One region of the Klebsiella sp. PL-2018 genome, then DNA from elsewhere that is predicted to be linked to it. Evidence: riboswitches for the same ligand, from Rfam matches in the RefSeq annotation. Region 1 holds a riboswitch; each other region holds the start of a gene.

Region 1 (7,082 bases):
CACCTCAACCTCTCCCCACTGGGTAAAGCGCGCGCCGCGAATATGCCGCAGGCGGGCGACGCCGTGGCGAATCGCGCCGACGCGGAGGATAAAATCGTCAGGGCTGAGCGGCGGCATCTGCAGGGTATCGCGCGGCGGGGTAATACCCGCCGCCGGCGGAATCGACTCAAGCAGGGCGCCCTCGCGGGCAATCAGCTTCCCGGCGACGTACACCTCCCGCGCGTCGAGCTTTTCTAATGAATCAAAAACCACCAGATCGGCGCGGCGTCCGGCGGCAATCAGCCCCAGATCGTTACGCTGCAGACGGATCGCCGCGTTTAAGGTGGCGAAGCGCAGGACGTCGGTGGCCGGCAGTCCGTGCTCAATCAGCAGGTTGAGCAGGGCGATAATGCCGCCTTTTTCCAGCAGCATATCCGGCGGCACATCGTCGGTGCAGACGGTGATTTGCGAGGAGAGATGCGGCAGCGTTTTCAGCGCGGTAACGATATCCGGCAGCAGGTAAGGGTGCGAGCCGCGAATTTCGATAGTCAGCCCGGCGCGCAGTTTTTCCAGCGCATCGTCCGCCGAGGTGAGCTCGTGATCGGAGGTGACCCCGGCGGCAAGGTAGGCCTGCAGATCCGCGCCGCGCAAACCGCGGGCGTGGCCTTCGATCAGCTTGCCGCTGTTGAGACCGGCCTGGATAATCTCCTGCATCCGCTCGCTGCCGTGCAGCACGCCGTGCATATCCATCACTTCGGCGACGCCGCAAACTTCCGGCCAGGCCAGCATGGTTTCCATCTCCGCGCCGGCAAAATCGGCGCCGGACATCTCCAGTCCCGGCGTCGACGGCACGCTGGACGGCGCCGCGACCATCACCTGCAGCGGCAGATGGCGGCTGGCGGCGACGGCGTAGCGCACGCCTTCGACGCCCAGCACGTTGGTCAGCTCGTGCGGGTCCCAGAATACCGACGTGGTGCCCTGAGCCAGGACGATTTCGGCATAGCGTTCAGGCGGCAGGTGGGAGCTTTCAAGGTGGACGTGCGTGTCCATCAGCCCCGGCGACAGGAAATATCCCGCCAGCGAGCGGCGTTCGTGGGCATCGGAGCGGCTGCCGCGCGGGTGCACGCTGGCGATGGTTTCGCCGACGATCCCGACGTCGGCCTCGCGGATCTCTCCGGTGGCCATATCGACAATCTGCGCGTCGGTTAATAAGAGATCGAACGGGGATTCGCCGCGTGCGGCCTGCACGGCGCGGCGGCGGGTTTCAGCACTGCTGGACATAACAACTCCGGCACAAGGATAATGGGGATACTCTAGGGGCAGAGCAAACGTTTGCCCAGATGAATAAATTTATCGCCCGATAACCTCGGGTTATTCTGCATGCTCACCATTGATGAAAACATGATGACTGAACCCTGGCAGCGTCTGCCCGCGCTCTCCCTTAAGCAGATCCAGTACTTTGTGACCCTGGCCCAGCTACGCCACTTCACCGACACCGCTAACCGGCTGGCTATCAGCCAGCCGGCGCTAAGCAGCGCGCTGCGGCAAATCGAGACGGTGCTCGGCGGCAAGCTGGTCAACCGTACCGCCTCGGCGGTGACCTTAACCGAGCTGGGGGCGGCGATTTTGCCCCACGCCCGGCGGGTGCTGAGCGTGGCGCAGCTGGCGTTTCAGGATATGCAGCAGATAGTCGAGGCCGGCGGCGACGGTACAGTGCGTATCGGGCTGGTGCCCTCGGTGAGCTCGCTGCTGTTTCCGCTGCTGCCGCAAACGCTGGCCCAGGCGTTTCCGCGCCTGAGGGTGGAGTTTCACGATCAGACCAACGACGCCCTGTTTTGCGAGCTGCAGTCGGGAAAGATAGATTTTGCCGTTGGCGCAATAGACAGTTCGTTACCGCCTGAGCTGCAGGTTTATCCTCTGCGCGACGATCCGTTTGTGGCGGTGCTGCACTGCGACGATCCGCTGGCCGGGCAGCCGCATCTGCCGTGGAAGCTGCTCGCGGGGCGCGATATCGCGGTGTTCTCAAAGGGCAATATTCAGCGTCTGGTCGGCGCGCTGGCGGAGAGCCATCGCCTCACGCTGAATACGCGTTATCAGGTTGACTATATTGAAACGCTTTACGGCCTGGTGCGTTCCCGGCTGGCGGTGGCGATTCTGCCTGAGCTTTATACTATCCACCTTCAGGATCCGGCGTTAAAGGTGGCGCAGCTTCAGCAGCCCGCGCTGACGCGAACCGTGGCGCTGATGCGCGGGCCGCAGCCTTTGCCGCCGCTGATTGAGGAATGTTTCGCATTATTACTAAGTTCGCTGCGCTGACCGGCGCGCGTCGACTCCGGGAGGGGAACCCCGCAGCTGGCCGCCGCGGGAGCTTATTTACGGCGTCACGATATTGAACCAGAACTCAAATTTATCCATATAGCCCAGCATCTCGTCCAGCTTCGCGCCGTCGCCGGTCACTTTGACTTCACCCTTATCCTCCGCCTGTTTTAGCGTTTCCTCTTTCAGGATGATTTTGTTCAGCGTGGCGCGATCCAGCGCGATGGTAGCGTCGGCGTCTTTGGCTTCGGCATCGGCGGTGTGGTTGAGCACGCCGTTTTCCAGCTCTAGCTTATATTTACCGCCATCGTTACCAAGGTCGATATTGAATACCGCTTTGGCGGTTCCGGCTTTTTCGCCGTTGATGTGGACCGCAAGATAGTCGAAAAACATTTCCGGGGTCATGGCCCGCACGGTATCCGGGCTGGCGGTATTCGGCGTCGGGCCTTTCACGACGCCGTTGCGTAGCTCCTGCGCGCCGGTCAGGTAGAAATTACGCCACGGTCCTGATTCCGCCTGATAGCCCAGCTGCTCCAGGGCATCAGCTTCCAGATTGCGCGCCTCCAGATTACCGGGATCGGCGAAGACAATTTTGCTGACTACCTGAGCTACCCAGCGATAGTTGCCCTGGTTGTAATCTTCTTTGGCTTTCTTGAGGATAGCGTCGGCGCCGCCCATATAATCAACGAACTTCTTCGCCGCTTCTTCCGGCGGCAGCTCGTCCAGCGTAGCCGGGTTGCCGTCGAACCAGCCGAGATAGAGGACGTAGGTAGCCTTCACGTCATGGCTGACGGAGCCGTAGTAGCCGCGGTTGGCCCAGGTATTGGCCAGGCTGTCCGGCAGCTTGAATTTGGCGGCGATCTCATCGCGGGTCAGGCCCTCGTTGGCCATGCGCAGAGTCTGGTCATTAATGTACCGATACAGGTCGCGCTGGCTCTTCAGCAGGTTAACCACGTTCTCATTACCCCAGGTCGGCCAGTGGTGCTGGGCCATAATGATTTCAGCCTTGTCGCCCCAGCGCACAATGGCGGCGTTGATATATTTCGACCACGGCAGCGGTTCACGAATTTTCGCCCCGCGCAGCGAGTAGGTGTTATGCAGGGTATGGGTGACATCTTCGGCGGATTCAATGAGCTTCTTCTCTTCGATATACCACAGCATTTCCGACGGTGCTTCCGAGCCCGGCGCCAGCATAAAATCGTAGGTCAGGCCGTCGATGGTCTCTTTCTGACCATCTTTCTCGATGATATTGGTGGGAGCGATCAGCGTGACGGTGCCGGCAGAGGTCGTGGTGCCGAGACCTGCGCCAACCTGGCCGGTGGCATCCGGTTTGAGCAGGTTGCCGTACATATAGCTGGCGCGACGGCTCATCACGTTACCGGCCATAATATTTTCAGCAACGGCAGCTTCCATAAAACCGGAAGGTGCGTAGATTTTGACTTTGCCGGATTTGACATCGGCTTCATCGACCACGCCGCGCACGCCGCCGTAATGGTCAACGTGGCTGTGGGTGTAGATCACCGCAACGACCGGCTTATTGCCGCGATTTTTGTAATACAGATCCATTCCGACCTTTGCGGTCTCCGCTGATACCAGCGGATCCACAACCGTGATGCCCTCTTTACCTTCAATGATGGTCATATTGGAGAGATCGAGGTTGCGGATCTGGTACACGCCTTCGGTCACTTCAAACAGGCCGCTGATATTGATGAGCTGGGATTGACGCCAGAGGCTGGGGTTGACCGTATCCGGCGCCTTTTCCCTCTCTTTGATAAAGGCGTACTGCTGCGGGTTCCAGATAACGTTGCCCTGTTCACCTTTAATCACTTCCGTAGGAAGCGCGGCAATAAAACCTTTATGCGCGTTGGTAAAGTCGGTGTTGTCGGAGAAGGGGAGCTGTTTATACAGCGCGTCGTTTGCCTGTTTGGTCGCCGCAGCGGCTTCTTTCGGCGACGTTTCGGCCCAGCTGGTCACAGGGAGAGTCGAGATAATTCCTGCCAGAGCCAGACTTTTCATAATCGGTGTTAATTTCATCGGAATCCTCATGGTTTTACGCTGATTCACTCGTTAATTTCGATATGACGTCGGGTTACATCCTGTAACGCCTCCTAAACTATAAACACGTATCTGCAAAAGTGTTTGTTTTGTTAATTATTTGATTGCTTATTGTTAATTTTGAATTGCCTTGCGCTTGTATACCTACGCCGGGCCGGCTTGCGTTGTCCCGCGACTTACCGTAACCTGCCCGCTGAGAACGTTTTTATCTCTCAATGACTCGGGGTGCCCTTCCTTGTGAAGGCTGAGAAAAACCCGTACCACCTGATCTGGATAATGCCAGCGTAGGGAAGTCAGAGACCGCAGGGTCGTCGCTTCTTCATCGCCTGGCGGGAGCAAACGATGTCTGACCTGCTGAACCCCGCGCATATTGCCCATCTGCGGCACCTTTTTCACCGCCATTCTCCTCTTGTTCACTGCATGACCAACGACGTGGTGCAGACCTTTACCGCCAACGTCCTGTTAGCGATTGGCGCATCCCCGGCGATGGTTATCGACCCGGACGAAGCCAGCCAGTTTGCCGCCATTGCCGATGCGCTGCTGATTAATGTCGGTACGCTGACGGTTGAACGCGCGGCGGCGATGCGTGCGGCGGCGCGCAGCGCGCAGCAGGCGGGTAAGCCGTGGGCGCTGGACCCGGTGGCGGTCGGCGTGCTGACCTTACGGACAGAATTTTGCCGGGAGCTGCTGGCGCTGCAGCCTGCCGCCGTTCGCGGTAATGCGTCGGAAATTATGGCCCTGGCCGGAATGAGCGGCGGCGGGCGCGGCGTCGATACGACCGATACCGCCGCCGCAGCGCTGCCCGCAGCCCAGGCGTTAGCCCGCCAGCTGAATACCGTGGTCGCGGTGACCGGGGAGGTTGATTACGTCACCGACGGCCAGCGCATTCGCATGGTCACCGGCGGCGATCCGCTGATGACCCGGGTGGTCGGCACCGGCTGCGCGCTGTCGGCGGTGGTTGCCGCCGCTGCGGCGATGCCCGGCGATCGGCTGGAGAACGTGGCCGCGGCCTGCGGTCTGATGAAGCTTGCGGGGGGAAAAGCGGCGCTGCAGGGCGGCCCCGGCAGCTTTACTCCCGCCTTCCTCGATGCGCTCTATGCGGGAGGCGATCTGTGAAACGAATTAATGCGCTAACCATCGCCGGCACCGACCCGAGCGGCGGCGCGGGGATCCAGGCGGATCTCAAAACCTTCTCGGCGCTGGGCGCTTACGGCTGCTCGGTCATCACCGCGCTGGTGGCGCAAAACACCCGCGGCGTCCAGTCGGTGTACCGGATAGAGCCTGATTTTGTCGCCGCACAGCTCGATTCCGTTTTCAGCGATGTGCGCATCGATACCACCAAAATCGGGATGCTGGCGGAAACCGATATCGTCGAGGCGGTGGCGGAACGGCTGGCGCGTTATCAGATTAAAAATGTGGTGCTGGATACCGTCATGCTGGCGAAAAGCGGCGATCCGCTGCTCTCAGCCTCGGCGGTAGAGACGCTGCGCCAGCGCCTGCTGCCGCAGGTCTCGCTGATCACCCCGAACCTGCCGGAGGCGGCGGCGCTGCTGGCTGCGCCGCATGCCAGAACGGAACAGGAGATGCTGGAGCAGGGCAGAGCGCTGCTGGGCATGGGCTGCGGAGCGGTATTAATGAAAGGCGGCCATCTGGATGATGCGGAAAGCCCGGACTGGCTCTTTACCCGCGATGGGGAGCAGCGCTTTACCGCGCCGAGAGTCCAGACCAAAAACACCCACGGTACCGGCTGTACGCTGTCAGCGGCGCTGGCGGCCCTGCGTCCGCGTTATGAGGATTGGGGGCGAACCGTGGCGGAAGCCAAGGGCTGGCTCTCGGCGGCGCTGGCGCAGGCGGATTCGCTGGAAGTGGGGCACGGGATCGGCCCGGTACACCATTTCCACGCCTGGTGGTAAACGGCAAGACAACGTGTCAGCAGACTATGCTGAAAAAATAGGCTCCCGGCTGGAAAATCTGCTGAGTCGGTACCAGGCTTAACCTGCCCAAAATAATTGGGTTGGGAAAACGCATGCCGGTTTCGACCGGCACTTACGGGAGATCGCTATGACTGATATTACGCAGTTGCTTGGCAAAGATGCCGACACGCTTTTACAGCACCGCTGTATGACGATTCCAGCCGACCAGCTCTATTTGCCGGGGTCGGATTACGTCGATCGGGTGATGGTTGATAACAACCGTCCGCCGGCGGTGCTGCGTAATATGCAAACCCTGTATAACACCGGCCGCCTGGGGGGAACCGGCTATCTGTCGATCCTGCCGGTCGACCAGGGCGTAGAGCATTCTGCTGGCGCCTCTTTTGCCGCCAACCCGCTGTACTTTGATCCGAAAAATATCGTCGAACTGGCCATTGAGGCCGGTTGTAACTGCGTGGCCTCCACCTATGGCGTGCTGGCCTCGGTGTCGCGCCGCTATGCGCACCGCATCCCCTTCCTGGTCAAGCTGAACCATAACGAAACGCTGAGCTACCCGACCGAATACGATCAGACGCTGTACGCCAGCGTTGAGCAGGCGTTCAATATGGGGGCTGTGGCGGTCGGGGCGACGATCTATTTCGGTTCCGAACAGTCTCGTCGTCAAATCGAAGAAATCTCCGCTGCGTTTGAGCGCGCGCACGAACTGGGCCTGGTGACCGTGCTGTGGGCCTATCTGCGTAATTCGGCGTTTAAGAAAGATGGCGTCGACTACCACGTTTCCGCTGACTTAATCGGCCAGGC
Region 2 (7,082 bases), 2.8 Mb from region 1:
TTATCAGGAGTTCCCCTTTTATGTCTTCCGGTCGTTTACAACAGCAGTTCATCCGCCTGTGGCAGTGCTGCGATGGCAAGTCGCAGGAGACCACGCTGAATGCGCTGGCAGAGATGCTAAGCTGCTCGCGCCGCCATATGCGTACCCTACTCAACATGATGGAAGCGCGCGGCTGGCTGACCTGGGAGGCGGAGGCCGGGCGCGGCAAGCGCTCCCGCCTCTCTTTTCTCTATACCGGTCTCGCCCTGCAGCAGCAGAGGGCGGAAGATCTGCTGGATCAGGACAGAATCGATCAGCTGGTGCAGCTGGTTGGCGATAAAGCCGCCGTCCGGCAAATGCTGGTTTCCCATTTAGGCCGCAGCTTTCGTCAGGGCCGGCATATCCTGCGCGTGCTCTACTATCGGCCGATGAAAAATCTGCTGCCCGGCAGCGCGCTGCGCCGCTCGGAAACGCATATTGCCCGGCAGATTTTTAGCGCCCTGACGCGGGTAAATGAGGAAAATGGGGAACTGGAGGCCGATATTGCTCACCATTGGCAGCAGATCGCCCCCACCCACTGGCGCTTTTTTCTGCGTCCGGGGATTCATTTTCATCATGGACGAGAGCTGGAGATGGAAGATGTCATCACCTCTCTGCAGCGCAGCAACGCCCTGCCGCTGTTCTCTCATATTGAGCGCATCGACTCTCCCACCGCATGGACCCTCGACATTCATCTCCGCCAGCCCGACCGCTGGCTGCCGTGGTTGTTAAGCCAGGTCCCGGCCATGATCCTTCCGCATGAGTGGCGAACGATGGAGAATTTCTCCAGTATCCCCGTGGGGACCGGGCCCTACTCGGTTGTGCGTAATAACCAGAATCAGCTCAAAATTCACGCCTTCGATGACTATTTCGGCTACCGGGCGCTGATCGATGAAGTGAACGTCTGGGTCCTGCCGGAAATCAGCGAAGAACCCAACGGCGGGTTGACGTTACAGGGCACCACGCAAAGCGAAAAAGCGGTGGAAAGCCGCCTGGAAGAGGGGTGTTATTACCTGCTGTTCGACGCCCGCAGCCCGCTGGGCGGTAACAGCGCGGTACGCCAGTGGCTAAGCTATGTGTTCCAGCCCGCTAACCTGCTCTATCACGCCGGCGAGCACTATCAGGGCAACTGGTTCCCGGCGTATGGCCTGCTGCCCCGCTGGCATCATGCGCGCAGCCACGCCTGCGAGAAGCCTGCCGGCCTTGAGACAGTCAGGCTGACCTACTACCAGGATCACGTCGAGCATCGCGTGATGGGCGGGATCATGGCAACGCTGCTGGCCGAGCATCAGGTTAAGCTGGAGATCCAGGAGCTGGAGTATCAGGAGTGGCACCGCGGGGAGGTGGTCAGCGACGTTTGGCTCAACAGCGCCAACTTTACGCTGCCGATCGATTTCTCCCTGTTTGCCTGGCTGTATGAAGTTCCGCTGATTCGCAACTGTATCCCCATCGACTGGGAACATGACGCCGCTCGCTGGCGCGCGGGCGAGCTGAACCCGGCCACCTGGAGTCAGCAGCTGTTGGCCAATCAAACCGTGGTGCCGCTGATCCACCACTGGCTGATGATCCAGGGGCAGCGCAGCATGCGCGGCGTACGCATGAACACGCTCGGCTGGTTTGACTTTAAGTCCGCGTGGTTCGCGCCGCCGGAGCCGTAATGCTTTCCGTTGGCAAACAAAATCATTACACTAACTGCCGTTCTCAACGGGGTGCTAATAAACATACGCAATCTCATTCAAGTTGCCTCAACGCGCGGTTAGCGCAGAAGCAACCCGAAGATAAAGCGTATGGGCTGAGAAAATACCCGTCGAACCTGATCCGGATAACGCCGGCGAAGGGATTTGAGGCCCTCTCAAAATCCTTTGCCACCCCTTTTTCTGAGGTGCAAAGTGTTGAAAAAATTACTCCCCCTGCTGGCGCTGGTCGCCGCGCCCGTTTTTGCCAAACCGCTGCTCACCGTTTATACCTACGACTCGTTCTCCGCCGACTGGGGCCCGGGCCCGGCGGTTAAAAAAGCCTTTGAAGCCGACTGCGGCTGCGAGCTGAAGTTCGTGGCACTGGAAGATGGCGTCTCGCTGCTCAACCGCCTGCGAATGGAAGGCAAAAACAGCAAAGCCGACGTGGTGCTGGGACTGGATAACAACCTGCTGGAAGCCGCTTCGCAAAGCAAGCTGTTCGCCAAAAGCGGCGTCCCGGCCAGCGCGGTCAGCGTGCCCGGCGGCTGGGACAACGACACCTTCGTGCCGTTCGATTACGGCTACTTCGCCTTTGTTTACGATAAAAACAAGCTGAAAAATCCGCCGAAAAGCCTGAAAGAGCTGGTTGAGGGCGAGCAAAAATGGCGGGTGATTTATGAAGATCCGCGCACCAGTACGCCGGGCCTGGGCCTGCTGCTGTGGATGCAAAAAGTCTACGGCGATAAAGCGCCGGAAGCCTGGCAGAAGCTGGCGGCGAAAACCGTTACCGTTACCAAGGGCTGGAGCGAAGCCTACGGCCTGTTCCTGAAAGGCGAAAGCGATCTGGTGCTGAGCTACACCACCTCCCCGGCTTACCACATTATCGAAGAGAAAAAAGATAACTACGCCGCGGCAAACTTCGCTGAAGGCCACTACCTGCAGGTTGAGGTAGCCGCCCGCACCGCGGCCAGCAAACAGCCGGAGCTGGCGGAAAAGTTCCTTAAATTTATGGTATCGCCGGGCTTCCAGAACGCGATCCCCACCGGCAACTGGATGTATCCGGTGACGACGGTTGCGCTTCCGGCAGGCTTTGACGCGCTGATGAAACCGCAAACGACCCTCGAATTCACACCGCAACAGGTGGCCGCCGAACGTCAGAACTGGATTAGCGCATGGCAACGCGCCGTCAGCCGCTAGCTTTCGGCTGGCTCCTGCCGGGACTCACGGCGGCCATCGTGCTGGTCGTCGTGGCGCTGGCCGCCTTTCTGGCGCTATGGTTCAGCGCCCCGGAGACCTCCTGGAACGCGCTTATCCGCGACAGCTATCTCTGGCACGTGGTGCGTTTCTCCTTCTGGCAGGCCTTCCTTTCCGCGCTTTTTTCGGTGCTACCGGCGATATTCCTCGCCCGCGCCCTGTACCGGCGGCGCTTCCCCGGGCGCACGCTGCTGCTGCGCCTTTGCGCGATGACCTTAATTCTGCCGGTACTGGTGGCGGTCTTCGGCATTCTTAGCGTCTACGGTCGTCAGGGCTGGCTGGCCCAGCTATGCCACGTTTTTGGCTGGCAATGGGAATTCTCGCCCTACGGGCTACAGGGGATCCTGCTGGCGCACGTATTCTTTAATATGCCGATGGCCACGCGCCTGCTGCTGCAGACGCTGGAAAATATCCCCGGCGAACAGCGGCAAATCGCCGCCCAGCTCGGCATGCGCGGCTACGTCTTCTTCCGGCTGGTCGAGTGGCCGTGGCTGCGCCGGCAAATTCCACCGGTCGCGGCGCTGATCTTTATGCTCTGTTTCGCCAGCTTTGCGACCGTGCTGTCGCTGGGCGGCGGCCCGCGGGCGACCACCATCGAACTGGCGATTTACCAGGCCCTTAATTTCGACTACGACCCGGCGCGCGCGGCGATGCTGGCGCTTATTCAGATGGTCTGCTGCCTCGGGCTGGTGCTGCTTAGCCAGCGCCTGAGTAAAGCCCTCGCCATCGGGGCCAGCCATATTCGCGGCTGGCGCGATCCCGACGACCGGCTGTACAGCCGGCTGTGCGACGCGGCGCTGATTGGCGCGGCGCTTTTACTGCTGCTGCCGCCGCTGCTGGCGGTGATAGGCGACGGGCTGAACAGCAATCTGCTGAGCGTGCTGCATCAGCCGGCGCTATGGCAGGCGCTGTGGACGTCGCTGCGTATCGCGCTTGCCGCCGGGCTCTTAAGCGTCATCCTTACCATGATGCTGCTCTGGAGCAGCCGCGAGCTTCGCGCCCGCCGTCACCCTCTGGCCGGTCAGGCGCTTGAGCTGAGCGGGATGCTGATCCTCGCCATGCCGGGCATCGTGCTGGCCACCGGTTTCTTCCTGTTGCTCAATAACAGCGTGGGCCTGCCCGAGTCCGCCGACGGTATCGTGATTTTCACCAATGCGCTGATGGCAATCCCCTATGCGCTCAAGGTACTGGAAAACCCGATGCGCGATATCGCCGCCCGCTACGGCACCCTCTGCCAGTCGCTGGGGATGCGCGGCTTCACCCGCCTTCGGGTGGTCGAGCTTCGCGCTTTAAAGCGGCCGCTGGCCCAGGCGCTGGCCTTCGCCTGCGTGCTGTCGATTGGCGATTTCGGCGTCGTGGCGCTGTTCGGCAACGAAGATTTCCGTACGCTGCCCTTTTATCTGTATCAGCAAATTGGTTCTTACCGTAGCCAGGACGGCGCCGTGACCGCCCTTCTGCTTCTGCTGCTGTGCTTTTTACTCTTTAGCGTGATTGAAAAACTTCCGGGACGCGATGCTAAAACTGAATGATGTGACCTGGCTTTACCAGCATCTGCCGATGCGTTTTACGCTTTCCGTCGAACGCGGTGAGCGCATCGCGGTTCTTGGCCCGAGCGGGGCCGGAAAAAGCACGCTGCTGAACCTGATTGCCGGTTTTTTAACGCCCGCCAGCGGCAGTATCGCGCTCGACGGCCAGCCCCATACCCACACGCCGCCCGCGCGTCGTCCGGTATCGATGCTGTTTCAGGAAAATAATCTGTTCAACCATCTCACCATCCGCCAGAACATTGCGCTGGGAATGCACCCGGGGCTCAAGCTGAACGCGGATCAATCCGCCCATCTGCAGGCGATTGCCGGACAGATGGGGATTGACGCGATGTTAGAGCGGCTGCCGGGCGAGCTTTCCGGCGGCCAGCGCCAGCGTGCGGCGCTGGCGCGCTGTCTGGTGCGCCAGCAGCCGGTACTGCTGCTGGATGAGCCCTTCTCGGCGCTCGATCCCGCGCTGAGGCTGGAGATGCTGACGCTGGTTGCCGACGTCTGCCAGCAGCGGCAGCTGACGCTGCTGATGGTCTCGCACAGCGTGGAAGATGCGGCGCGCATCGCGCCGCGGTCGGTGGTCGTGGCTGAGGGACGCATTGCCTGGGATGGCGCGACCGCCGCGCTGCTCAGCGGCAACAGCAGCGCCTCGGCGCTGCTGGGAATTAGCGCAAAATAACCTTATGCAGAATGTCGAGATAGACCGGCATCAGCGGATGACGGAAGGCAAACACCAGCGCCGCGCCGGCGGCGCACACCATGAGCGGAGCGAGCCACAGCAGGCGCGAACGCGGCAGAAAACGGGTGAGACGATCGCCAGCGCTTTTGGCGCTGCGCCACAGCCGCCAGCATAGCCACGCCGCCAGCCACGCCAGCAGCGCCGCCCCCAGCAGCAGCCACTTAAAGCTGGCGCTATTCTCATCGGCCGGGATATCAATGGCCGCCCCGGCAAGGATTCCCGGTAAGAAGTAGAGCGGCGGCCACAGCAGGCAGCCGATGATATTCGGCGGGATGAACTTCGCGACCGGCAGATCGAGCATCCCGGCGACCATCGGCACCAGCGGGCGCGTCGGCCCGACGAAGCGGCCAATCAGAATCGTAAACATGCTGTGCTGATGCAGCGCATGTTCGGTTTTATCCAGCAGCGCTTTGTTTTTCTTCAAAAAAGACCAGCGATGCAGCGGCTTTTTAAACCGCCAGCCAAGCCAGAATGAAATCCAGTCGCCAAGCAAACAGCCGATAATCCCCGCCAGCCACGCCTGCCAGAAGTTAACCTCGCCGCTGCCGATCAGCGCCCCCAATCCGGCCATCATCACCGTTCCCGGTAAGATAAGCCCCACCAGCGCCAGCGACTCGAGGAAGGCGACCAGCAGAACGGCTATCAGAGAATAGACCGTGGATTGAGTAATAAAGTGTTCCAGCAATGCTTGCATAATGTACCCGGTTTAAAAACGAAGCACGGATTCTCCGGAGCCGTTCATACTTCGTCAAGCCATCATTTGTTTGTATAGTTTACTGGCTGTGTTAAAAATCCGGGCCATCATTTCACTTTCTTTACTTTTTATTCACACCCTGCGCGAAACTCGCTCGGGCTGGCGCCGGTGCATTTCTTAAACACGCGCGAAAAGTAGAGCTGGTCCTCAAAACCGACGTTACGGCCAACGGTCGCGATCGGCATCCGCGTCGTGCTCAGCAGCAGCTTAGCCTGGCTAATGCGCTGATCCTCCCGCCACCCCAGTACGCTGATCCCCAGCTGCTGGCGGAACAGATGCGACAGGCGCGACGGCGACAGGCACACGTGCTGGGCGACGCTGGCAATATCGAAATGGCTGTCCGCCAGATGATCGCTGATGTACTGGCAGGCATCGCGCACCCGGTTATCCAGCGGCGGATGCAGCGATTCGTTGATAGCTTCCATGCGCCTGAGCAGCAGCTGCTCCATAAGATTGATCGCCAGCAGCTCGGAGTAACGCCCGGCGCCCTGCCCGGCTTCCACAATCTGCCCGAACAGTTCGCCAAAGCGCGCCTGGCACTGCTCATCCGGGCGGAAAAAGCCGGTCTGGGCAAAAATCGTTGGCCAGTTAAGCCATTCATGCCAGTAGGCGCGCGGCCGGAAATAGACCCACTGGTGATACCACTCGCGGGCATCGGGATGGCGGCCATAATGGTGAATCTCTCCCGGCGGGAACAGCAGCATATCGCCAGGCCGGCAGATAAACTGCTCTCCGTGGTTATTGATCACCCCTTCGCCGCGAATCGTCAGATTAAGGATATAGCCCTTCATGCCCAGCGGACGGTCAATAAAGAAATCAAGATAGCCATCGGCTTCAATTGGCGTCAGGCCCGTCACCAGATGGGCGTTAAAAGAGTAACCCGGCAACAAAGGATCGTTTTGCGTTTCGGCCATAAACTCTGCTCTCCAGGAGACATTAAGGACACCAATTGTCCATACCTTGTATTTTATCCTCTGGCTGGTCGCTCATGCTGCGACGCGGGTTAGAAAATGAATTAAAACCCGCCTCTTCTCGATAAAAACTGAGCACGGCGCACAGTTCAGGCGCTTTCAGCGCATAACTGAAGTGTCTATAAAGACGGCAGG
Region 3 (7,082 bases), 970 kb from region 1:
CAGCCGCGACGGCCGCAATCTCGCGCAGCGGGTCGATTGCCCCCGCGTCGGTGGTGCCGGCGGTGGCAACGATGGCCATAATCTGTTCGCCGTTAGCCTGCGCCTCGGCGATTTTCGCTTTCAGATCCGCCACGTCCATCCGCGCGAATTCGTCGGTTTTCACCAGCGTCACGGAACGGTAGCCGAGGCCCATCAGCGCCATGTTCTTCTGCACCGAGAAGTGGGCGTTTTCTGAACACAGCACTTTGTACTGACGAATATCGCCCGGCAGACCATCCTGCTGGATGGAATGACCCCGGCGGGCAAAGAAGGCATCGCGCGCCAGCATCAGGCCCATCATGTTGCTCTGGGTGCCGCCGCTGGTGAAAACGCCCGCATCGCCGGCGCCGTAGCCGACCTGAGCGCGCAGCCATTCAATCAGCTTGATCTCGATGATGGTGGCTGACGGGCTTTGGTCCCAGGAGTCCATGCTCTGGTTGGTGGCGTTAATCAGCACTTCCGCCGCCTGGCTAATCACCAGGCTCGGGCAGTGCAGATGCGCCACGCACTGCGGGTGATGTACCGACAGGCTGTCTTTAAGGAAGTACTCGATCGCACGTTCAATCGCCGCCTGGTTGCCCAGACCCTGTTCGTTGAAATCAAGGGTGATGCGCTCACGCAGTTCGTCAACGCTTTTCCCCTGATACATTTCAGGCTGCTGCAGCCACTGCGCTACCGCCTGGCTGGTCTGGGCGATCGCTTGCTGGTAGGCATCAATACTATGCGCGGAACCAGCAAGAATCGGATTCAACTTGGACATTGCGGTCACTTACTCCACTCAGACCGGTTTTACGCCGGCGGCCAGCAGGGCCTGTTCAAATTTGTCGAAGAAAATTTCCAGCTCAGCGTTGCTGATCAGCAGGGACGGCAGCAGACGCAGCACGCAGCCGTGGCGGCCGCCGCGCTCGAGGATCAGACCCGCTTCGAAGCATTTCTTCTGCAGCAGCGCGGAGAGTTCGCCATCCGCCGGGTAGCAGCCCATGTGGTCCGGCGCTTCGTTCGGTTTAACGATCTCGATGCCGATCATCAGGCCCAGACCGCGAACGTGGCCGATAACCGGATAGCGTTTCTGCATCTCGGCCAGCTTGCCTTTCAGCCATTCGCCCTGAGCGGCGGTTTTATCCGCAATGTTATTGTCTTTCAGGTGGCGCAGGGTGGTCAGGCCGGTGGCCATCGCCAGCTGGTTGCCGCGGAAGGTGCCGGTATGGTGACCCGGTTCCCAGGCGTCGAACTGCTTTTTGATACCGAGAACGGCCAGCGGCAGACCGCCGCCAACGGCTTTCGACATCACGATAATGTCCGGCTCGATGCCCGCGTGTTCGAAGGCGAAGAATTTACCGGTACGCGCAAAGCCAGCCTGAACTTCATCGATGATCAGCAGAATGCCGTGTTCCTGAGTCACTTTACGGATGCGCTGCAGCCACTCGACCGGAGCCGGGTTCACGCCGCCTTCACCCTGAACGGCTTCCAGGATCACCGCCGCCGGTTTACGCACGCCGCTTTCGACGTCATTGATCAGGTTTTCGAAGTAGTAAGTCAGCGCTTTCACGCCGGCTTCACCGCCGATACCCAGCGGGCAGCGGTACTGGTGCGGGTAAGGCATAAACTGCACTTCCGGCATCATGCCGTTAACCGCCGCTTTTGGCGACAGGTTGCCGGTGACGGACAGCGCGCCGTGGGTCATTCCATGGTAGCCGCCGGAGAAGCTGATCACGGAAGAACGGCCGGTGTATTTTTTCGCCAGCTTCAGCGCCGCTTCCACGGCGTCAGCGCCGGACGGACCGGTGAACTGCAGGCAGTATTCTTTGCCTTCGCCCGGCAGCAGGGAAAGCAGGTATTCAGAGAAGCGATCTTTTAACGGAGTGGTCAGATCGAGAGTATGTAACGGCAAGCCGCTGGTAATGACACTTTGGATGCTCTGCAGCACATCAGGGTGGTTGTGGCCGAGTGCCAGAGTACCTGCGCCGGCAAGGCAGTCCAGATACTGTTTATTATCCGCATCGGTCAGCCAGACGCCTTCCGCTTTGGTAATCGCAAGGGGCAGCTTGCGCGGGTAGCTCCTGACATTCGATTCGAATTCAGCCTGACGGGCCAAAAAGGTATCGTTGTTTGCATCTAATAAATCTGCGCCTAAAGTATCAATACGGACTTTATCCGTCATCATATCACTCCCACAACCAGCGTTACGGTTGAGCGCTGGTTGAATAAATTGGTGTAAGAAATTGAATCGCCATACATTAAAGCGGGCACAATATATGGCTTTTTAGATACGCATTCAACGTTTTATTGATTAAGGTATATTTACGTTATTTTTACACAAGCAAAAACCAACGTAACCATTTGATTTAAATCAGGTGTTTTAAAGGATAAAAGACCTTTAAAATTGTAATTATTAGTGAGGAAGTTTCTCGTTTTTTAATACTGCCGGGCGGGCATTGCTGGCGAAAAGTTTCCGCCAGCAATGGCATGACTCAATGCAGCTCAACCGCATAATTTGTTAAAGGTGTGACTTTTTTCACCAACTTATTGTTATATAAAAACTGTTCATAAGCTTCATACCGTGGTTTATCCAGCGCCGCCGGATCGCTGGCAAACAGAGGAAGGGTTTTCAGCCATGCCTGCTTGTTCAGTTCGGTGTTGAGCTCGGGATGCGCGGCGGCAAACGCCTGCCAGGTCTCCTGCGGGTGAGCGCGCAGGTAAGCGACGCCTTTTTGCAGCGCCTTGAGGAAGGCCCTGATTTTCGCCGCGTGGACTTCATCCCGGTTGGCGACAATCACCAGCTCGTCGTAGGCCGGTACGCCGTAATCCTCAACGTTCATCACCTGCGGATCTTTCCCCTGCAGCTTCAGCTCCAGCGCTTCGATATTACGATAGCCGCCAATGACCGCGTCGACCTGTCCGGCCAGCAGGGCGCTGGTCAGCTGGAAGTTAACATTGATGAGCTTGATGCTTTTGGGATCGATTTTCGCATGCTGCGCCATGGTGGCCAGCGTCGCCTGTTCGATGCCGCTCACCGAATACCCCACTTTTTTGCCCTGCAGATCGGCGGGAGATTTTATGCTTTTATCCAGCGCGATCACCGTATTCAGCGGCGAATTAATCAGCGTGCCGACGCGGACCAGCGGCAGCCCTTCATCAGCAAAAAAATGCACCTGCGGCTGGTAGGTAATCGCCAGGTCCGCCTGGCGGGCGGCGACCAGCCGCGGCGGCAGCGCCGGGTCGGACGGCGGCACAATCTTGACGTCCAGCCCCGCGTCTTTAAAGGCGCCAATCTGTTCGGCCACCAGGATCGGCGCGTGGTCGGGATTGATATACCAGTCCAGCACCAGGGTGAGTTTCTCGTTGGCCAGCGCCTGACCGCTGAACAGCGCGGCAATCGTCATACCGGCATAAACACGTTTACGCATGATTAGTCCTTTTATTTAAGAGCGTTATTCCGGCGTCCAGTTAATCAGCCGGTGTAAGAAAGCATCCACCGCCAGCCAGAGCAGGACGGTCAGTAGCACCAGAATAAACAGGGCCGCAAAGCAGATATCGGTTTGCAGACGGGCGTTGGCGTTAAGCATCACGTAGCCCAATCCTTCGGCTGAACCGACCCATTCGCCGATGATCGCCCCGATGGGGGCGACGGCGGCCGCCATCCGCAGGCCGGAACCGAGGGCCGGAAGGGCAGCCATCAGGCGAACGTGGCGCAGCTGCGCGCCAAAAGAGGCCCCCATCGTGCGTGCCAGATCGAGATAGTCGTGGTTAACCCGGCGCAGACCGTCGAAAAACGCCGAGGTGACGGGAAAGAAAATCACCAGCACCGCCATCATGACCTTGGCGCTCATGCCGAAACCGAACCACAGCACCAGCAGCGGGGCAAGGGCGAAAACCGGGATCGCCTGACTGGTCAGCACCAGCGGCATCAGCCAGCGCTGAAGGCGAGGCGAGACAATCATGCACAGCGCCAGGATCACGCCGAGCAGAACGCCGAGCGCGAGGCCGCTGAGGATCTCGCTTAATGTGATCAGCATGTGTTCGCCGAGGTACGCGCGGTTGACCCACAGAGCGCTTGCCACCGCCGAGGGGGAAGGCAGCAGGAAAGCGGGAATGCCGCTGCGGGTCGCCAGCCACCAGAGCAGCAGCAGGCCGCAGAACACCACGGCGGCGCGAAACAGTTTTGCGCTCATCCGTTAGCCCTTATGAGCTGTTGCAGCAGCTCCGCCTGGCTGGCCAACAGCGCCGGGTCGTCCGGCGCTCGCGGCGGCATGCCGGAGAGGTGATGCCCGTCGTCAATCCCGCCGGGAGCGGGGGAAAGGACCAGCAGACGGTGGCTCAGGCGGCAGGCTTCCATCGGGTCGTGGGTGATCAGCACGACGGTGCGGTTTACCAGCAGCCCGGCGGCCAGGGTCTGAATGCGCGTGCGGGTAATCGTGTCGAGCGCGGAAAAGGGCTCGTCCATCAGCACGATGGGCCGGTCTTCGTAGAGCGTACGCGCCAGCGCCGCACGCTGGCGCATGCCGCCTGAGAGGGCGGCCGGGCGGTCGCCGGCGCAGTGTTCAAGGCCAACCTGCTGTAACAGCTCGGCAACCCGCCGATGGTCCACGCGCTCCCCGCGCAGACGCGCGCCAAGCGAGACGTTGTCGCGCACGCTTAACCACGGATACAGCAGATCTTTTTGCCCCATCCACGCCAGCCGCTTGTTTATTGGCTGCCCGTCGCTGGCGCGAACCTCACCGGCGGTGGCTTTTGCCAGCCCGGCGATAATACGCAGCAGGCTGGTCTTTCCGGCGCCGCTGGCCCCCAGCAGCGATACCCACTGGCCGCCGGGGATAGTGAACGTCAGATTGTCGAAGATCTGCCGCGAGCCAAAGCGCAGGCCCAGGCCGTGCACCTCAATTCCGGGAGCCGTCACGCCGGGCGCTCCGCGACGGCGTTAAGGCCCATCTGCCAGAAGTTAGCCTCCAGACGCGTGGCGGTGGTGAAAATAGCGCTGAGTTCAGCGAAACGCGCCTCACCGCCGCGCTGCTGCCAGAGGGTTTCCAGCAGGCCGATGGCGTTATTGACGCCGTTCAGGTAACCCTCATCGCCGTAGTTGCGGATCCACGAGTCATAAGGATTGGCGGTCAGCCGGGTCGCCGGATCGTGCAGCAGGCCGAGGCCGATTTCCGCGTAGCCGGCCACGCAGGGCATCAGCGCCGCCAGCAGATCCAGGGCGTCGCCGGAGTGGCCAATGTCCAGTACGTAGCGGGTGTAGTTGACGGTTTCCGCGGCTTCCGTTTCGGCGGCCATCGTCGCTTCATCCAGCCCCCATTCCCGGCAGTAGCCAACGTGGAGCGGCAGTTCGTCGAGAATGGCGTTCATCGACGCGGCGGCAGCGCGCATTTCCGCCAGGGTGCGCAGCTTGCTGACCAGCAGGGCGTAGCTGCGGGCGAAGTGGATCAGAAACAGATAGTCCTGCGTCAGATAGCGGCGAAAAGCGGGCTCGGGGAGGGTACCGTTGGCGAGCTGGCGCAGGAAGGGGTGGGCGACGTAGTGCTGCCAGTCGGCGCCGGCCTGCTGACGCAGACGACCATAAATACCCTGGGTAAACGCGGGAAGAATCACAGGACCTCCTGAAAAAAAGGGAGATCCGGGCGTGCTGAAAGAAGTGTGAACAGGCAATGGCGCAAAACTGGCGGAAATGCCGACCCGTCCCTTCGCTGGCATGACCCAGATCAGGTTCAAAGGGTTCGGCTTACGCCATCTCAGCCCTCACGGGACACCCCTCGGTTTGGCCCCTGTTATACGACATTCCCTTTTTGATTACAATGCTGTGAATTTTATGAGGAAAGGTGACGTTGTCACGTGTGAGTGTCGCGAGAAAGGGCTTTGTACATCGCGGCAGCCCGGCGGCGGCTGATGCCTTGCCGGGCGCGTATTATCAAAGGATCAGTGAAATTCTACCCAGCTGGCGCCGCTGTCTGCTGAACGTACGCACTTCTCGACCCAGTGCACGCCGAGCGCCCCGGCTCTGGCATCCGGATACCAGAAGTTTTCCAGCAAAGCCGCGTCGCGACGGTCGGTGGCATCCATGGCGATGGCAAAGCGGCGATACAGATTCGACCAGGCCTCAAACAGCCCTTCGGGATGGCCGCCGCCGATCCGGTCGTCCTGCAGGGCCAGCGGATCGAGATAGGACATTCCGCGTTCGAGGATGCGCACCGGCTCGCCCTGAATTTCGTAGCGCAGCTGGTTCGGCTGTTCATCCCACCACTCCAGGCTGGCTTTCTCCCCGACGATGCGGACCTTCTGTCCGTGCATTGAGCCGCTGTTGACCGCCGAGCACCACATCGACCCTACGGCGCCGTTGTCGTACTCCATCAGCACATGCGCGTTATCCTCCAGCGGCGCGCGGCTTTTGACAAAGCTCTGGCGGGAGCACATCAGGCGAGTGATATTGAGCTTCGGCGCCATGGTCTCCGCCAGGAACAGCGGGTGGGTGGCCAGATCGCCCAGCACGTAGCTGGGACCGACAAATTTCGGGTCCACCCGCCAGCGGGTGCTGGGGTTATCCTGCTCTACCGGCTGGTTATGGAAACCGTGGGCGAACTGCATATTGATGATGCGGATCTCGCCCAGTAGCCCCTGTTCAATCATCTGCCGCGCCTGGAGAATCAGCTGATGCCCGGCGTAGCCGTAGGTGACGCCGATGATTTTGCGCTGCTTTTCGCTCAGGGCCACCAGCGCATCGGCCTCTTCGCCGGTAAAACAGAGCGGTTTTTCGCAGACCACATGCAGTCCGGCCTCCAGCGCCGCGCGGCAAATGGCGTAGTGGGTGTTGTTTGGCGTGGCGATGGAGACCGCTTCAATGCCGTCTTCCCGCGCCGCCTCTTCGCGAAACAACGTTTCGTAGTCGGGGTAACAGCGCCCGGCCTCCACGCCCAGCTGCTGGCCAAACTCGCGCCCGCGCCGTGGGTCAATATCAAAGGCTCCGGCCAGCAGGGTAAACGATCCGTCACGCAGCGCCGCAGAGCGGTGAATATAGCCAATCTGGCTGCTTCCGCCGCCGCCCACCATAC
Region 4 (7,082 bases), 2.2 Mb from region 1:
GGTGTGCAGTTCGGCGAACTGCGCTTCGTCGTTGGCATCCTGAATCGAGCCGGGACGCAGACCGTCGCCCAATGACAGCGAGACGTCATAGGCGGCGCAGATTTCGCAGATTTCGCGGAAATGCTGGTAGAGGAAATTCTCTTTGTGATGGGACAGGCACCATTTCGCCATGATTGAGCCGCCGCGGGAGACGATGCCGGTCAGGCGCCTGGCGGTCATCGGCACGTAGCGCAGCAGCACGCCCGCATGGATGGTGAAGTAGTCCACCCCCTGTTCCGCCTGCTCGAGCAGCGTATCGCGGAAGGCTTCCCAGGTGAGATCTTCGGCGATCCCGTTGACCTTCTCCAGCGCCTGGTAGATCGGCACCGTACCGATCGGTACCGGACTATTGCGCAGGATCCACTCGCGGGTCTCGTGAATATAGCGGCCGGTGGAGAGGTCCATGACCGTATCCGCTCCCCAGCGCGTCGCCCACACCAGCTTCTCGACCTCTTCTTCAATCGACGAAGTGACCGCCGAGTTGCCGATATTGGCGTTAACCTTCACGAGGAAGTTGCGGCCAATAATCATCGGTTCGGATTCCGGATGATTAATATTGGCCGGGATAATCGCGCGCCCGGCGGCGACTTCAGCGCGCACAAACTCCGGGGTGATATTCTCCGGCAGCCGCGCGCCAAACCCAACGCCCGGATGCTGCTGGCGCAGCACTTCGCCACGAATACGCTCGCGGCCCATATTCTCGCGAATGGCGATGAACTCCATTTCCGGGGTGACAATCCCCTGACGGGCGTAGTGCAGCTGCGTCACGCATTTCCCGACGATGGCGCGCCTGGGCGTGAGCAGGCCGGTAAAGCGCAGTTCGTTGAGGCCATCATCCGCCAGCCGCTCTCTGGTATAGGCCGAGCTGCGATCGCTGAGTGCTTCGCAGTCGCGGCGCGCATCAATCCACGGCTGACGCAGTTTTGCCAGACCCTGCTGAACGTTAATCGCGACGTGCGGATCGCCATAGGGGCCGGAGGTGTCATAGACCGGAATAGCTTCGTTCGCTTCGTACTGAGGATTATCTTTGCTGCCGCCGATAAGCGTCGGGCTCAGCTGAATTTCGCGCATCGGTACGCGAATATCTTCCTGCAAACCGGGGATATAGATGCGCTGCGAATTGGGAAATGCGGTACCTTCCAGGGTGTCGATAAAGCGCTGGGCGCGTTCGCGTTGCTCTCGACGCGTGAGTTTGGTTGTAGACATAGCTCATTCCAGTTAAACAGGATATGGCTTGCCAGACGACGGATGGAGTAACAGATGCGATCGGCCCTGAAGAGGCAGATGCTAAACGCAGTTTACTCTTGTTCCCTTCGCAGGTATTAGCCTGATCAGGTTCCGCGGATCCCGAATTAACGGTCTCAGCCTTTTCCAGTGTGGAAAATGGGCACTCCGACAAGATGACATCCCCTCTCCGTGAGGGGGAATGTATGTAAACTACGCGTTAATGGCTCACAACTCAAGCGGTCGGCGCGATATTGTCGCTGACGTTGTCTTTGCGGCTGTGGGCGACGGCGAGGGCGATCAGGTTATCTTCCAGCGCAAAGCGCGCTTCCAGCGCTTCGCCGATATCCGACAGCGCCTGCTGGAACTCAAGGTAGTTATCGTGATCGATGGCGTTTTCGAGGCAGGAGTCGTAATAATCCATGATCTGCTGGGTATTGGCCTGCAGCTGTGGATAAATCTTAGTGGCGGCTAAAAGTGGCGTATCGCCTTCCAATTCGCCGATAAAGCGTTCATAAATATTAAAATGGCCGGAGGAGAGGTAGTCCACCAGGCTTTGACAAAAATCATCCAGCGCTTTCTCATTAAGCCGCATAAATGATTCTTTGCCGGGCTTCAGGCCAACCAGGTTGTAGTAAGCCACAAGCAAATGCTTACGTACTTGTAGCCAGCGATCGACCAGTTTATTGCTGCCTCCAACACGTTCCGTCAGGTTTTCCAGCTGGTTTAACATGGTTGACTCCGCAAGGTTTTAAGAGAAATACGTTGCTCACCAAAATGTAAATTTAATGTTAAAAGTGCCAGTAAAATAAAGGTAGTGCAATAGATATGGATCGTATTATTGAAAAATTAGATCGCGGCTGGTGGATCGTCAGCCACGAACAGAAATTATGGTTGCCCGACGGAGAATTGCCCTACGGCGAAGCGGTAAATTTTAATCTTGCGGGGCAGCCCGCGCTGCGAATCGGAGAATGGCAGGGCGATCCGGTGTGGCTGGTACGCCAGGATCGCCGGCATGAGATGGGATCGCTGCGCCAGGTGCTCGATCAGGATGCTGGCCTTTTTCAACTGGCAGGACGCGGGATCCAGCTGGCGGAGTTCTACCGCTCGCATAAATTCTGCGGCTACTGCGGCCATCCGATGCACCCAAGCAAAACCGAGTGGGCAATGCTGTGCAGCCACTGCCGCGAACGCTACTACCCGCAAATCGCCCCGTGCATTATCGTCGCCATCCGTCGGGATGATTCTATCCTGCTGGCGCAGCATACTCGCCATCGTAATGGCGTGCATACGGTGCTGGCCGGGTTTGTCGAAGTCGGCGAAACCCTGGAGCAGACCGTTGCCCGCGAGGTGATGGAGGAGAGCGGCATTAAGGTGAAAAACCTGCGCTACGTGACCTCTCAGCCCTGGCCGTTCCCACAATCGCTGATGACCGCGTTTATGGCCGAGTACGATAGCGGCGAGATTGTCATCGACAAGAAAGAGCTGCTGGAGGCGGGATGGTATCGCTATGACAATCTGCCGCTTTTGCCGCCGCCGGGCACCGTGGCGCGCCGTCTGATTGAAGATACCGTGGCGATGTGTCGGGCAGAGTATGAGTGACATGTTACATACACTTTATCCTTCAAATTGCCTCTTTGTTGGCTGCTTTCACTTGCCCCAGTCACTTACTTGAGTAAGCTCCTGGGGTTCATTCAATTGCCGCCTCGATCCACTTTGAATGATTTTGTGTATAAACTTGGCGCATCAACGCTAAAGGAATGTAAAAATGACCGAACTGAAGAACGATCGCTACCTGCGCGCGCTGCTACGCCAGCCGGTTGATGTCACCCCGGTATGGATGATGCGTCAGGCGGGCCGCTATTTACCGGAATATAAGGCCACCCGCGCCGAGGCGGGCGATTTTATGTCGCTGTGTAAAAACGCCGAGCTTGCCTGTGAAGTGACGCTGCAGCCGCTGCGCCGCTATAAGCTGGATGCGGCTATCCTCTTCTCGGACATTCTCACCATCCCGGATGCGATGGGGCTGGGGCTCTATTTCGAAGCCGGGGAGGGCCCGCGTTTTACCTCACCCATTACCGGCAAAGCGGATGTCGATAAATTACCCGTCCCCGACCCGGAAGATGAGCTTGGCTACGTGATGAACGCCGTGCGCACCATCCGCCGTGAGCTGAAGGGAGAAGTGCCGCTGATTGGCTTTTCCGGCAGCCCGTGGACGCTGGCGACCTACATGGTGGAAGGCGGCAGCAGCAAAGCGTTTACGGTGATCAAAAAGATGATGTACGCCGAGCCGCAGGCCCTGCACGCGCTGCTCGATAAGCTGGCGAAAAGCGTCACGCTGTATCTGAATGCGCAAATCAAAGCGGGCGCGCAGTCGGTGATGATCTTTGATACCTGGGGCGGGGTGCTGACCGGCCGGGATTATCAGCAGTTCTCGCTCTATTACATGCATAAAATCGTTGATGGGCTGCTGCGTGAGAATGATGGCCGCCGCGTGCCGGTGACGCTGTTTACCAAAGGCGGCGGGCAGTGGCTGGAAGCGATGGCGGAAACCGGCTGCGATGCGCTGGGGCTCGACTGGACGACCGATATCGCCGATGCGCGGCGTCGAGTCGGCCATAAAGTCGCCCTGCAGGGCAATATGGATCCCTCGATGCTCTATGCCCCTCCGGCGCGCATCGAAGAAGAGGTGGCGACCATTCTCGCCGGATTTGGCCAGGGCGAAGGCCATGTCTTTAACCTTGGGCACGGCATTCATCAGGACGTCGACCCGGAACATGCGGGCGTATTTGTGGAGGCAGTGCACCGGTTGTCGGCGCCATACCACCGTTAAGGAGTGAATATGGATTTGTCATCGCTACGCACCCAGCAGCTCAGCCTGGCGGCATCGGTTGAACGAGGCGATCGGCTGGACCAGGATCCGCCGACGCTGATCGGCGGAGCGGATGTTGGATTTGAGCAAGAGGGAGAGGTGACCCGGGCGGCGATGGTGCTGCTGAGCTATCCATCCCTGGTGCTGGTGGAGTATCAGGTCGCGCGCGTCGCGACCACGATGCCCTATATCCCCGGCTTCCTCTCCTTTCGCGAAACCCCCGCGCTGCTGGCGGCCTGGGAGCAGCTTTCGCAGAAGCCAAATCTCTTATTTGTTGATGGCCACGGTATTTCCCACCCGCGCCGCCTCGGCGTCGCCAGCCATTTTGGTCTGCTGGTGGATGTGCCGACCATCGGCGTGGCGAAAAAACGGCTGTGCGGTAAGTTCGAGCCGCTGGGCGATGAGCCCGGCGCGCTGGCGCCGTTGTTAGATAAAGGCGAGCAGCTGGCGTGGGTTTTGCGCAGTAAAACGCGCTGTAATCCCCTGTTTGTGAGTACCGGGCACCGCGTGGGCCTGGATAGCGCGCTGATGTGGGTGGAGCGCTGCCTGAAAGGCTACCGCCTGCCTGAACCGACGCGCTGGGCTGATGCCGTGGCGTCCCGGCGTCCGGCGTTTGTGCGTTGGCAAGCAAATCACGACTGATTCAGGTACACTGCGGCTAATTTCTGACTTCGAGATTTCATCATGTTACAAAACCCGATTCATCTGCGTCTGGAGAAGCTGGAAAGCTGGCAGCACGTGACCTTTATGGCCTGCCTGTGCGAGCGGATGTACCCCAACTACGCCATGTTCTGTCAGCAAACTGAGTTCGCCGATGGCCAGCTTTATCGCCGTATTCTCGATCTGATCTGGGAAACGCTGACGGTAAAAGATGCGAAGGTGAATTTCGACAGCCAGCTGGAAAAGCTGGAAGAGGCGATTCCGGCCGCTGATGATTACGACCTGTACGGCGTCTATCCGGCCATTGATGCATGCGTGGCCTTGAGTGAGCTGATTCATTCGCGGCTGAGCGGCGAAACGCTCGAACATGCTATTGAAGTCAGCAAGAGCTCGATCACCACCGTTGCGATGCTGGAAATGACCCAGGCTGGTCGCGAAATGACCGACGAAGAGCTCAAGGAAAACCCGGCAGTCGAACAAGAATGGGATATTCAGTGGGAAATTTTCCGTCTTCTGGCCGACTGCGAAGAACGCGATATTGAACTGATCAAAGGGCTGCGTGCAGACCTTCGCGAGGCCGGTGAGAGCAATATTGGTATAAATTTTCAGCAATGAGACCAGAAAACGTGATTTACCGCCTGAATTGTAGCGTCTGAAGGCTTCCATTCCGCCCCCCGTCTGGTCTACATTTGGGGGGCGAAAAAACGTGGCTATCGGTGCGTGTATGCAGGAGAGTGCTTTTCAGGCATTTCCGTCGCACTCGATGCTTAGCAAGCGATAAACACATTGTAAGGATAACTTATGAACAAGACTCAACTGATTGATGTAATTGCGGACAAAGCTGACCTGTCCAAAGCACAGGCGAAAGCTGCCCTGGAATCTACCCTGGCTGCAATTACCGAGTCTCTGAAAGAAGGTGATGCTGTTCAACTGGTTGGTTTCGGTACCTTCAAAGTGAACCACCGCGCTGAGCGTACTGGCCGCAACCCGCAGACCGGTAATGAAATCAAAATCGCCGCAGCAAACGTACCGGCATTTGTTTCTGGTAAAGCTCTGAAAGACGCAGTTAAGTAAGACCGCGTGGCAGTGTACAGTTTTATCGAAGGGGCTTGTCGGCCCCTTTTGTCTACCTGGCGCCGCACGCTGGCGCTGGTAGGCGTATTGCTGCTCACTGCCTGCAGCCATGATTCCTCTCTCCCGCCGTTTACCGCCAGCGGATATGCGGATAACCAGGGGGCGATGCGTATCTGGCGCAAAGATTCTAACGGCGAGGTCCATCTCCTTGCCGCCTTCAGTCCATGGCGTCATGGTAATACTTCGACCAGCGAGTACCGCTGGCAGGATGGCCAGCTCGCGCTGATTGAACTCAACGTCTACGGTAAACCGCCGGAACATATTCGCGCCCGGTTTGATGCGCAGGGCGAACTCAGCTTTATGCAGCGTGAAATCGATGGGCAGAAGCAGCAGCTTTCCAGCGATCAGGTCGCGCTATACCGCTATCGCGCTGAGCAAATACGCCAGACCAGCGACGCTCTGCGTCAGGGACGCGTTATGCTGCGCCAGGGGCGCTGGCATGCCAACAGGACGGTGACCACCTGTGAAGGTCAGACCGTGAAGCCTGACCTCGATACGCAGGCGCTGGCGCATATTGAGCGACGTCAGAATCACTCATCTATTGAGGTCAGCGTGGCGTGGCTGGAAGCGCCTGAAGGCTCTCAGCTGCTGCTGGTGGCAAACGAAGATTTCTGCACCTGGCAGCCGACCGAAAAAAGCTTCTGAGCCTTACCAGTGGCTCATCCCCATATGACCGCGGCCTCCGCCGCAGCTCCCTGGTCCCATACCCACACCGCGAGAAATACCCGCCTGCGCTAACGCGAGATCGAACTTCACCCGCTGCTGGGCCAGCTGTTGACCGAGAACCTCCATCTCCTGGGCAATGGATTCGACTTTCGCGCTGTCAGGCTTATCCGCGGTTAACAGCGCATGGTATTCGTAGCGTTTTGATTGAAGCTGCTGACGTAAAACGCGGGTTTGTTCATAGAAATCGTTATGCAGCTTCCGGGCAGTGGCCTGCTGATCGGCGGTGAGCTGGCTGTAGCCCTGGGGGCCCATTCCGCTGCCGTTATTCCAGTGGTGCCTTGCCCAGGCTGAACTGCTGCCGAAAGTCAGCGCGGCGAGGGCAATCAGCGTCAGCGTCATTTTTTTGTTCCGTTTCATAGTTTATTCTCCTGGCTTATGGTTTCTCAATGATTTGCATCTTCTGTGCCAGAATGGAAAGGCCGCAGGA

What was found. A riboswitch is a leader RNA that binds a small molecule or an ion and turns the genes downstream of it on or off. The one in region 1 is predicted to bind thiamine pyrophosphate.
Region 2: another riboswitch for thiamine pyrophosphate. It lies ahead of thiB (thiamine ABC transporter substrate binding subunit); the one in region 1 lies ahead of thiM (hydroxyethylthiazole kinase).
Region 3: another riboswitch for thiamine pyrophosphate. It lies ahead of MKleb_RS13830 (TenA family protein); the one in region 1 lies ahead of thiM (hydroxyethylthiazole kinase).
Region 4: another riboswitch for thiamine pyrophosphate. It lies ahead of thiC (phosphomethylpyrimidine synthase ThiC); the one in region 1 lies ahead of thiM (hydroxyethylthiazole kinase).

The regions. Positions count from the first base shown of each region.
Region 1 is NZ_CP077673.1:3,939,279-3,946,360, reverse strand. Features, by position in the region: gene MKleb_RS18405 (adenine deaminase) at 1-1,260, opposite strand, end outside; gene MKleb_RS18400 (LysR family transcriptional regulator) at 1,381-2,295, shown strand; gene MKleb_RS18395 (alkyl/aryl-sulfatase) at 2,353-4,329, opposite strand; TPP riboswitch at 4,562-4,658, shown strand; gene thiM (hydroxyethylthiazole kinase) at 4,693-5,466, shown strand; gene thiD (bifunctional hydroxymethylpyrimidine kinase/phosphomethylpyrimidine kinase) at 5,463-6,263, shown strand; gene fbaB (class I fructose-bisphosphate aldolase) at 6,412-7,082, shown strand, end outside.
Region 2 is NZ_CP077673.1:934,209-941,290, reverse strand. Features, by position in the region: gene sgrR (HTH-type transcriptional regulator SgrR) at 21-1,676, shown strand; TPP riboswitch at 1,714-1,876, shown strand; gene thiB (thiamine ABC transporter substrate binding subunit) at 1,908-2,891, shown strand; gene thiP (thiamine/thiamine pyrophosphate ABC transporter permease ThiP) at 2,867-4,477, shown strand; gene thiQ (thiamine ABC transporter ATP-binding protein ThiQ) at 4,461-5,162, shown strand; gene MKleb_RS04390 (DedA family protein) at 5,149-5,916, opposite strand; gene araC (arabinose operon transcriptional regulator AraC) at 6,045-6,890, opposite strand.
Region 3 is NZ_CP077673.1:2,971,650-2,978,731, reverse strand. Features, by position in the region: gene MKleb_RS13855 (pyridoxal phosphate-dependent decarboxylase family protein) at 1-808, opposite strand, end outside; gene MKleb_RS13850 (diaminobutyrate--2-oxoglutarate transaminase) at 818-2,203, opposite strand; gene MKleb_RS13845 (ABC transporter substrate-binding protein) at 2,511-3,446, opposite strand; gene MKleb_RS13840 (ABC transporter permease) at 3,471-4,211, opposite strand; gene MKleb_RS13835 (ABC transporter ATP-binding protein) at 4,208-4,936, opposite strand; gene MKleb_RS13830 (TenA family protein) at 4,933-5,628, opposite strand; TPP riboswitch at 5,699-5,800, opposite strand; gene MKleb_RS13825 (Gfo/Idh/MocA family protein) at 5,953-7,082, opposite strand, start outside.
Region 4 is NZ_CP077673.1:327,836-334,917, forward strand. Features, by position in the region: gene thiC (phosphomethylpyrimidine synthase ThiC) at 1-1,245, opposite strand, end outside; TPP riboswitch at 1,331-1,444, opposite strand; gene MKleb_RS01520 (Rsd/AlgQ family anti-sigma factor) at 1,499-1,996, opposite strand; gene nudC (NAD(+) diphosphatase) at 2,092-2,865, shown strand; gene hemE (uroporphyrinogen decarboxylase) at 3,032-4,096, shown strand; gene nfi (deoxyribonuclease V) at 4,106-4,777, shown strand; gene MKleb_RS01540 (YjaG family protein) at 4,820-5,410, shown strand; gene hupA (nucleoid-associated protein HU-alpha) at 5,597-5,869, shown strand; gene MKleb_RS01550 (DUF1481 domain-containing protein) at 5,882-6,574, shown strand; gene zraP (zinc resistance sensor/chaperone ZraP) at 6,578-7,012, opposite strand.